DNA from 2 places in the Acetobacterium sp. MES1 genome. Region 2 is predicted to be linked to the other one. Evidence: a T-box and tRNA genes for the amino acid it is inferred to sense, from the RefSeq annotation. Region 2 holds a T-box; the other holds one or more tRNA genes.
What was found. The T-box of region 2 lies ahead of metG (methionine--tRNA ligase). A T-box ahead of a tRNA ligase gene usually reads a tRNA of that ligase, here a tRNA-Met.
Positions count from the first base shown of each region.

Region 1: it encodes a tRNA-Met, which carries the amino acid that the T-box ahead of metG (methionine--tRNA ligase) is inferred to sense. The anticodon was not compared.

Region 1 covers NZ_MJUY01000008.1:21,053-25,477, reverse strand. The annotation lists gene ftsH (ATP-dependent zinc metalloprotease FtsH) at 1-50, opposite strand, end outside; gene hpt (hypoxanthine phosphoribosyltransferase) at 98-634, opposite strand; gene tilS (tRNA lysidine(34) synthetase TilS) at 603-2,048, opposite strand; tRNA gene BI182_RS02375 (tRNA-Val) at 2,110-2,185, opposite strand; tRNA gene BI182_RS02370 (tRNA-Glu) at 2,231-2,305, opposite strand; tRNA gene BI182_RS02365 (tRNA-Met) at 2,324-2,400, opposite strand; tRNA gene BI182_RS02360 (tRNA-Met) at 2,424-2,500, opposite strand; tRNA gene BI182_RS02355 (tRNA-Leu) at 2,545-2,632, opposite strand; gene BI182_RS02350 (Ppx/GppA phosphatase family protein) at 2,721-3,734, opposite strand; gene BI182_RS02345 (FtsB family cell division protein) at 3,697-4,029, opposite strand; gene BI182_RS02340 (RNA-binding S4 domain-containing protein) at 4,060-4,299, opposite strand; gene hbs (non-specific DNA-binding protein Hbs) at 4,392-4,425, opposite strand, start outside.
Region 2 covers NZ_MJUY01000016.1:16,598-21,022, forward strand. The annotation lists gene trxA (thioredoxin) at 1-13, shown strand, start outside; gene metG (methionine--tRNA ligase) at 105-2,096, opposite strand; T-box leader at 2,121-2,348, opposite strand; gene rsmI (16S rRNA (cytidine(1402)-2'-O)-methyltransferase) at 2,400-3,242, opposite strand; gene BI182_RS06745 (NAD(P)/FAD-dependent oxidoreductase) at 3,243-4,425, opposite strand, start outside.

The DNA.
Region 1 (4,425 bases), on a different contig from region 2:
ATCAATAGAATTACTAAATAAAACCCAATCATCTTAAGGTATTTATTCAAAAAACATCACTCCTCTCATGTTCAAATTCTTCTTTTTTCCGCTATGCTTATTCATATACTTCTCGTTTTAAAATCCCGATAAAGGGAAGATTCCGGTATTTTTGAGCATAATCCAATCCGTATCCAACTACAAATTCGTTGGGTATTTCAAAGCCGATATAATCAGCAATAACCCGCTGTTCCCGACGCTCCGGCTTATCCAGTAGCGAACAGACCTTCACATCCGCTGCCCCCAGACTTTCAAAGCGATTTAATAAATATTTCAGGGTATTGCCAGTATCAACGATATCTTCAATCAGCAAAATACTCCGGCCTTTGACATCCATCGATAGATCCGCTTCCAGTTGAACAATTCCAGAGCTCCGGGCTTCGGCGCCATAGCTGGAGGCTTTTAAGAAATCAATCTCCAATGGAATCGGAATTTTTCTAATCAAATCGGCCATAAAAACCGATGATCCTTTCAAAATGCCAATCAAGATGGGATACTTTCCCCGGTAATCTGCGGTAATCTTTTCTCCAAGTTCTGCGACACGCTTTTCCAATGCCTTTTCATCAACCAAAATTTCCTGAATATCGGCTATCACATTTTTCTCCTAACATAAGGTATGTTACCCTAATTATTTTTTTTGTATCATCATTGGCCAAAAATCGTTGATTGATGGCATAGCCCAAAATCCATAAGACCTCGTTGTCCACCACCAGTAGCGGAATTTCATTTCTGCGATTGCGATCGATTTTCTTGTCAATAAAATATTTTTTTATGGATTTTTTTCCCAGTAGACCGGGAGGATAAAAATAGTCTCCTGATTGACGACTACGCAAAACCAATATGCCTTTTATTTTATCATAATCAAAATATTTTTCACAATGATTTTCCACTTCTTTCGAAAAAAAACACCTTTTATCCTTAAATTCAGCCGGAGTAACCCGTTTCGTCTCGACGATCAGATGCTCTTTAGCAAAGAGGTAGGTTTTGTTTTCCAGAATCCGTTTGGGTGTTAAAATAACCTCAGCCTGCGTTTCTTTTTCAGATACCATAACCCGTTCATAACGGCGGCTAATTTGAATGTCATGCGGGAGGTGGATTTCCCAGATTGTTTTGTCGCTCTTTAGTAAACTATAAAATGCAGTGATATGATTGTACTCAATTTCCTTTAAACTACCCTTAAATTTAAAAATGGCCCGCCGTAAAATTTCTTTCTGAACCACCGGTTCCTCGCCCAACCACACGTCACGATCAATAACTACCTGGTTTATTTCAGAAGCCAGAATCCGATCTTCAATCAGATCCACATATTTCTCAAAAAACGCTTCATATTCATAGGCAATTTTTGTAAATTCATTAAAATGGACTTCCGCCCGGGGATTGATTTCTAAAACCATCGGCATAATATCCAACCGGATTTTATTGCGGGTATAGTCTCGCTGAAAATTGGTGGCATCGGTTCGAAAAGCCAGCTCATTGAGTTTGCAATACGCCAGAATTTCTTTTTTCTCAAGACATAAAAAAGGCCGGATATATAAATTGTCGCGACTGGATTTAATCCCGGATACCCCCTTGACCCCGGTACCCCGAATCAGTCGCATCAGCATCGTTTCCGCCTGATCATTGATATGATGGCCCATCGCGATCCGATTATAACCATGGGCTTCTGCGATGACACTAAAAAAGTCGTAACGTTCTTTCCGTCCCGCTTCTTCTACTGATATTTTCTCGATTCGTGATATTTGCCGGATATTTCGTTGTCGTGAAAAGAAGGGGATCTTTCGTTCCCGACAAAATTCTTTTACAAACTCCTCGTCGGCATCAGCGGCAACTCCCCGAAGACCATGGTGAAGATGAGCCACACCGAGGGTTATTTCAAATTGGTTGGCATATTTGTCCAAAAAATACAATAAAGCCAGCGAATCTGCTCCACCGGATACGCCGATGAGAACATGATCGCCAGCCTCTAAAATTCCCTGTTCTTCAATGTATTGAATTACTTTTTTCTCCATGGTTTCACCACTTCAATAAAATTCTCGATTCTAATTTTTTAACAAAAATAGATAAAAAAAATGGTGGTCGCAACAGGGCTCGAACCTGTGACCCCCTGCTTGTAAGGCAGGTGCTCTCCCAGCTGAGCTATGCGACCACGAAATAATCTGGAAACTATTCGGTTGTGATGATACAAATTAATTGGTGACCCCTAGGGGACTCGAACCCCTGTTACCGCCGTGAAAGGGCGGTGTCTTAACCGCTTGACCAAGGGGCCACTGATTTATTTTTTTTATGGTAGCGGCGAACGGAGTCGAACCGCTGACACTACGGGTATGAACCGTATGCTCTAGCCAACTGAGCTACGCCGCCATGAAAAAAAGGATTTGTATATTTGGTTGCGGGAGCAGGATTTGAACCTACGACCTCCGGGTTATGAGCCCGACGAGCTACCAAGCTGCTCCATCCCGCGATGTGAGTAATTGAGCAAGTTTATCAAGTGACCATTTTAAAAAGTGGTGCCGAGGACCGGAATCGAACCGGTACGGTCGAAAGGACCGCAGGATTTTAAGTCCTGTGCGTCTGCCAGTTCCGCCACCCCGGCACTTTTTCGTCCGTCCCCTTGCTCAAGGGACAAGTGTTATTATACGCCCATCCATAGATAATGTCAAGCTTTTTTGAAAAAAATATTTCTATTTATTTTCCATGACAAAATGGCGGTATGCTGCGCCTTCGAGGTTATCATAATCACAGACGGTAAAAACAGTTTCCCCAGTGATTTTAAAAATATTCAAAAGTAAAAAAGCCCCGGCTAAAATAATATCAGCCCGTTTGGCTTCCAGCCCCACCATATTTTGTCGCTCCTTGATGGTTTTACTGGCTAAACTATCAATCATACGTTCCAGCTCATCTTTAGTAATGGTACTCTGATGAACCATTTCACTGCAATAGGTCTTCAGTTCCTGTTTGATCGTTGATAAACTGGTGGCCGTTCCACCAATACCAATGAGTTTGTAGGGTTTGGTCGGCAAAAATCCATGTGTCTTTTTTTCAAACTCGGCATAAATTTTCTCATTCATCCGCTCCAATTCCTGAAAGGTTGGTGGATCAGAAAAAATAAATTCTTCGGTACAGCGAACACAGCCCAGATTAATACTCATCATTCTTTTTATTTCATTATCTTCGCCATAAATAAATTCGGTACTACCGCCACCAATGTCAAAAATCAGAATTTTTTCTTCAAAGCACTGAGACACCCCAACAAAACCAAGCTCTGCTTCAGCTTCACCAGAAATCACCTCAATTTCGAATCCCAGTTTTTCTTTAACTGCCTCAAGATAGGCCGCTGTATTATCGGCGTCCCGCATGGCACTGGTACCAAACAAATAAAACGCTTCCACCCCATAATCGGCGGCGATATTTTTGTACTCTTCCAGGGCTTCCATATTTCTTTTTTCGGCATCGGGATGAAGCCGTCCGGTTTGATTGACTCCCTGGCCCATCCGGGTATAACGAACCGATTTGTTGACCCGCACCAGTTTTCCCTGGTCATTTCGAAAAATCAGCATTCGGGTGGAATTAGTTCCTATATCAATCACCGCCAGATGGCGTTTTTTTTCTTTTCGTTCAATCAAATCAAGTTCACTACCATCTAAATTACTGTTGCATTTATTGTTCAACTGTTTGCCCATCGCTTTCTGCAGCATCTTTCTGGGTTTCCACAATGACGATGGTTTCATCCGGATAATATAAACCTAGATATCGCCGTGCAAAATTCTCCACATAATTCTTGCTGCCCATCTGTTTAACCTGTTCATCTAATTGATTACTTCTTATTTTTTCATTTTCGATTTCTTGGCTAATTTGGATCTTTTGCTGATCCAACTCATAGATTTTTATGGCATTGGCCAGATAGATGTAGACGGTAAACAAAATTGTCCCGATAATTGCCAGGGCAATGATGATTCGACGTCTGATCAGGTTTCTCGTTTTTTCATTCATCTTCGCTTCTTCATTTCCGGCAGGCCTGCCCTACAATTCCCGATACATATCTCCTGCTTTATCTTTAGGAGCATGTTCCAGGCATAAAAGAACCTCCACCTTTTGTTCTCCGTCACCATAACGGATGGTAATAATATCTCCGGGTTTCACCTGGTCACCCGGTTTAGCCACCTTGTCGTTAATGGATATCCGCCCGCCGTCACAGGCGTCTTTTCCCACGGTTCGACGTTTAATAATTCTGGCGTTTTTTAAATATTTATCAATTCTCATGTAGTCCTCATTATTCTAAATCAAAAAGCTTAAAACTAAAACCACTGATAAAACAAAAAGCCAGAGCGTCGCCCCGGCTTCTGTAACTTTGCTTACTTATTTACTTCATCCTTAAAGCCTTTACCC
Region 2 (4,425 bases):
AAAAAGTCTCTAATTCGGGGCTTTGAAAAAGTCTAAACAGAAAAAATTTCTGTTTAAACTTTTTTTATTTATCCTATTTCGATTTACCTTATTTCTGCCCTCAATTAGGAAACTTTTCCACCGGAGGGAATGCCATCGACGGTAACCAGGGACAGTTTCTTACCCTTGGTAGCGGCCAGGATCATCCCGTTGGATTCCAATCCCCGGAGGTTGACCGGTTTTAAGTTGGCCACCAGAATGACCGTTTTGCCAACCAGATCTGCTGGGGCGTAGTATTTGGCAATCCCGGAGACCACCTGACGCTTTTCCTGGCCGACCATCAGCTGTAAAACCAGCAAGCGATCAGCATCGGGATGGGGTTCACAGGCAACCACCTCAGCCACCCGCAACTGCACCTTGGCAAAATCGTCAATGGTGATCAGACCTTCCGGCAGTTCTTCCGGAGTTGCGTTGTCGTTTTCTTTTTTAGCTTTTTCGAGCTTAACTTTCTCTTCTTTAAGAGGCTGTTCCGCTTTCTTTTCCAGCTCAATCCGTGGGAACAGGGCGTCGCAGCGTTCGATCTTGAGGCCTTCCGGATAGCCGCCAAACTGCTGGATGCTGTTCCAGGTTAGACATTCCGCCGGACAGTTTAATTGCTGGCCGATTTTTCGGGCGGTTTCCGGCATTGCCGCCGAAATCAGCACGGTGACGATTCGCAAGGACTCGGTCAGATTATACATTACCTGGGCCAGACGAGCCTGTTTTTCGGGACTTTTGCCGAGTACCCAGGGTTGGGTTTCATCAATGTATTTATTGGAACGGGAAACCAGCTTCCAGATTTCTTCCAGGGCCCGGCTAAAATCCAGCTTATCCATGTAGTCACTGACAATCCCGGGCGTTTTTTCAGCCAGATCAATCAGTTCACTGTCAATGGCTTCTTTTTCCCGTTCCTTGGGAATAATCCCACCGAAATATTTATCAGTCATCGCCAGGGTCCGGCTAAGCAGATTGCCAAGGTCATTGGCCAGGTCAGAATTGATGTGACTGACCAGCAGGTCTTCGTTATAAACACCGTCCGAACCATAGCTCATTTCCCGCAGCACATGGTAGCGCAGGGCATCAACCCCATATTTGTCGACTAAAACCACCGGATCAACCACGTTCCCCACCGATTTGGACATTTTTCCGCCTTTTAATAAAATCCAGCCGTGGCCATAAACCTGTTTGGGCAGTGGTAATTTGAGTGCCATCAAAATAATTGGCCAGTAAATGGTATGGAAGCGGATAATATCCTTGCCGACCAGATGAACATCCGCTGGCCAGTATTTTTCCATCAGATCCGGTTTGTCATTGAGATAACCCAGGGCCGAAATGTAGTTGGGCAGGGCGTCAATCCAGACGTAAACCACATGACCGGGATCAAAATCAACTGGCACGCCCCAGGTAAAGGAGGTTCGGGAAACGCACAAATCCTGGAGCCCGGGTTTAATAAAGTTATTGATCATTTCATTTTTGCGGGATTCCGGTTGAATAAAATGGGGGTGGTCTTCAATATGTTTGAGCAAATCGTCGGCATATTTGGACATTTTAAAGAAGTAGGCTTCTTCGGCGGCTTTTTCTACCGGTCGACCACAGTCCGGACAGTTTCCGTCAACTAATTGACTTTCGGTCCAGAAGGATTCACACGGCGTGCAGTACCAGCCTTCGTAGTTGGATTTATAAATATCCCCCTGATCATAGAGCTTTTTAAAAATCCGCTGAATCGTTTTTTCATGCTCAGGGTCGGTGGTCCGGATAAACTGATCGTAACTGATGTTCATGGTGTCCCAGAGGTTTTTAATGCCGGTGACAATCCCATCGACATAGGCCTGGGGCGCAACGCCCGCTTCAGCCGCCACTTTTTCAATTTTTTGACCGTGCTCATCGGTACCGGTTAAAAAGTAAGTGTCATAACCCTGCAGTTTTTTGAACCGGGTAATCGTATCGGCTGCCACCGTGGTGTAGGTATGGCCAATATGCAAGTTCCCACTGGGATAATAAATGGGGGTAGTAATATAAAATGTTTTTTCTGACATAAGTTCTCCTTTATTCATATTTCTGTATTTGGTGGGTTTAATCCAACAAAAAAAACCCTCCGTCCAGTTAAGGGCGAAGGGTTCGCGTTACCACCTTAATTCACATTATTCTCACAAATAATGCCTTCATAAGTTTTTAAAACTTTAAGTTTTATCGCGTCAAGCGGTTCGGGCTAAACGATTCACCCAAACTTACTCCGAGGCCATCTTCAATGCTTTTTCTGTCACCGGCTTTCACCATCCCGGCTCTCTCTTCACAGCATCCACACCTACTCTTCTCTTCATTGTAATTTTTATTTAATTGCTATCCCTATTATACTTTAATTCCAGATTTTTTCAAGGGATTTATCGCTTAACTGCGTTATAAACATCCCGTCTTGAAATATTGCGGTCTTTGGCCACCGCTTTCATGGCTTCTTTTTCCGGCAAACCGGACTTCAGATAATGAGCTAGATGGTCTTCCAGGCTCAGGCTTTCCAGTTCCAGAGAAGCCGCCACCTTACCTTCATCGGCGGTTCGGCCTTCAATACAAAGGACATACTCGCCCCGGGGGGGATTTTTCTGATAATAGTCCCGATGTTCTGCGATGGTACCATAACGGGTTTCCTCATAGCGTTTGGTCAGCTCCCGGGAGATACTCATCTGCCGGTGACCGAGCCCCTGCTTGACCAAAATTTCCAGAGTTTTTGGCAGACGGTGGGGGGACTCATAAAGCACCACCGTATCGACTGATTCTTCAATCCGGTTGATCCCTGCTTTAACCGCCTTATTGTCTTTACCTAAAAAGCCGAGAAATAAAAAGGAACGGGTGTCCAGTCCTGACAACACCAGGCCGCAGAGCCCGGCGTTGGGGCCGGGCACCACTTCCAGGGCAATGGCATTGGCGACACAGCTTTTAACCAGGACTGACCCCGGATCGGAAATTAGCGGCATTCCGGCATCAGAAATCAGGGCGATGTTCTGACCCTGTTTTAGCAGTTCAATCAGGCCCTCACACGACTGCTGTTCGTTATGTTGATGATAGGCGACCATTTTTTTAGAAATCTCAAAATGGTTGAGCAGCTTAATCGAATGCCGGGTATCTTCAGCAGCAATCAGATCCACCGACTGCAGGACTTTTAGGCCCCGGATGCTCATATCATCCAGATTCCCAATCGGAGTACCGACTATATAGAGTTTTCCGGACATCTATTCGTTATAAAGGTTTCGGGCCACATAGACCCCATTGGCGGAGGCCTGCATCAAGCCCCGGGTGACTCCGGCGCCATCGCCCAATACATAGAGATTCTTAATGCTGGACTGGAAGTTTTTATCTACGGTCACCTTATTGGAATAGAACTTAACCTCTACCCCATAGAGCAGGGTTTCATCACTGGCCAGACCCGGTGACACATGATCCAGGGCCTGAATCATTTCGACAATGTCCTTCATAATCCGGTAAGGTAGTACTAAACAGAGATCCCCGGGCACCGCATCAATTAAGGTCGGCCGGATATTATTACGCATCAACCGCTCTTCGGTAGTCCGGCGGCCTCTTAAGAAATCGCCGTAGCGCTGTACCATGATCTTGTTACCGGTGAGCATATTTCCCAACCCGGCAATGTGCTTGCCATAAGCAACCGCTTCTTTAAAGGGTTCGGTAAAGCTTTTAGAAACCAGCAGGGCAAAATTGGTGTTATGGGTTTTTAAGTTGTCGGATTTATAGCTGTGTCCATTGACCACCGCCAACTGGTTATCATAATATTCGGTCGATACAACTCCGCCGGGGTTGGAACAGAAGGTCCGGACGCTGTCATCAAAGGTGGGTGTATAATAAACCAGCTTACCTTCATAAAGGGCCTCATTGATTTCCTGCATGACCTCGTTGCGGGTTTCCAAACGGACGCCGATATCGATTTTCCCGACCTTGGTTTCCACCTTGTATTCTTCGCACATCGAGGTAAACCATTCCGAGCCATCCCGGCCCACAGCCACCAATACCTTGTCAGCCCGGTAGGTTTCACCTTTGGCGACCACGCCGACGACAGAATTATCTTCGACTACCAGGCTTTGCACCGGTGTTCTAAACTTAATGTCGATGCCCAGATCGTTGATTAAGTAATTTTGAATCCGCTGATAAATGGTATAACCGACCTCGGTGCCCATGTGACGAACCGGACATTCAATCAGTTTTAAATTGCTCTGGATCGCCTTGGTCCGAATATCCCTAATCTTATCCGGATCATCCACACCATGAACGCGCTTGTCGGCGCCAAACTCAATATAGAGATCATCAACATATTTAATCAGATCAACCGTGGTGTTATAGCCAATGTATTCCGGCAGCTCGCCGCCGACATCCGGTGAAAGCGATAGTTTGCCATCCGAGTAG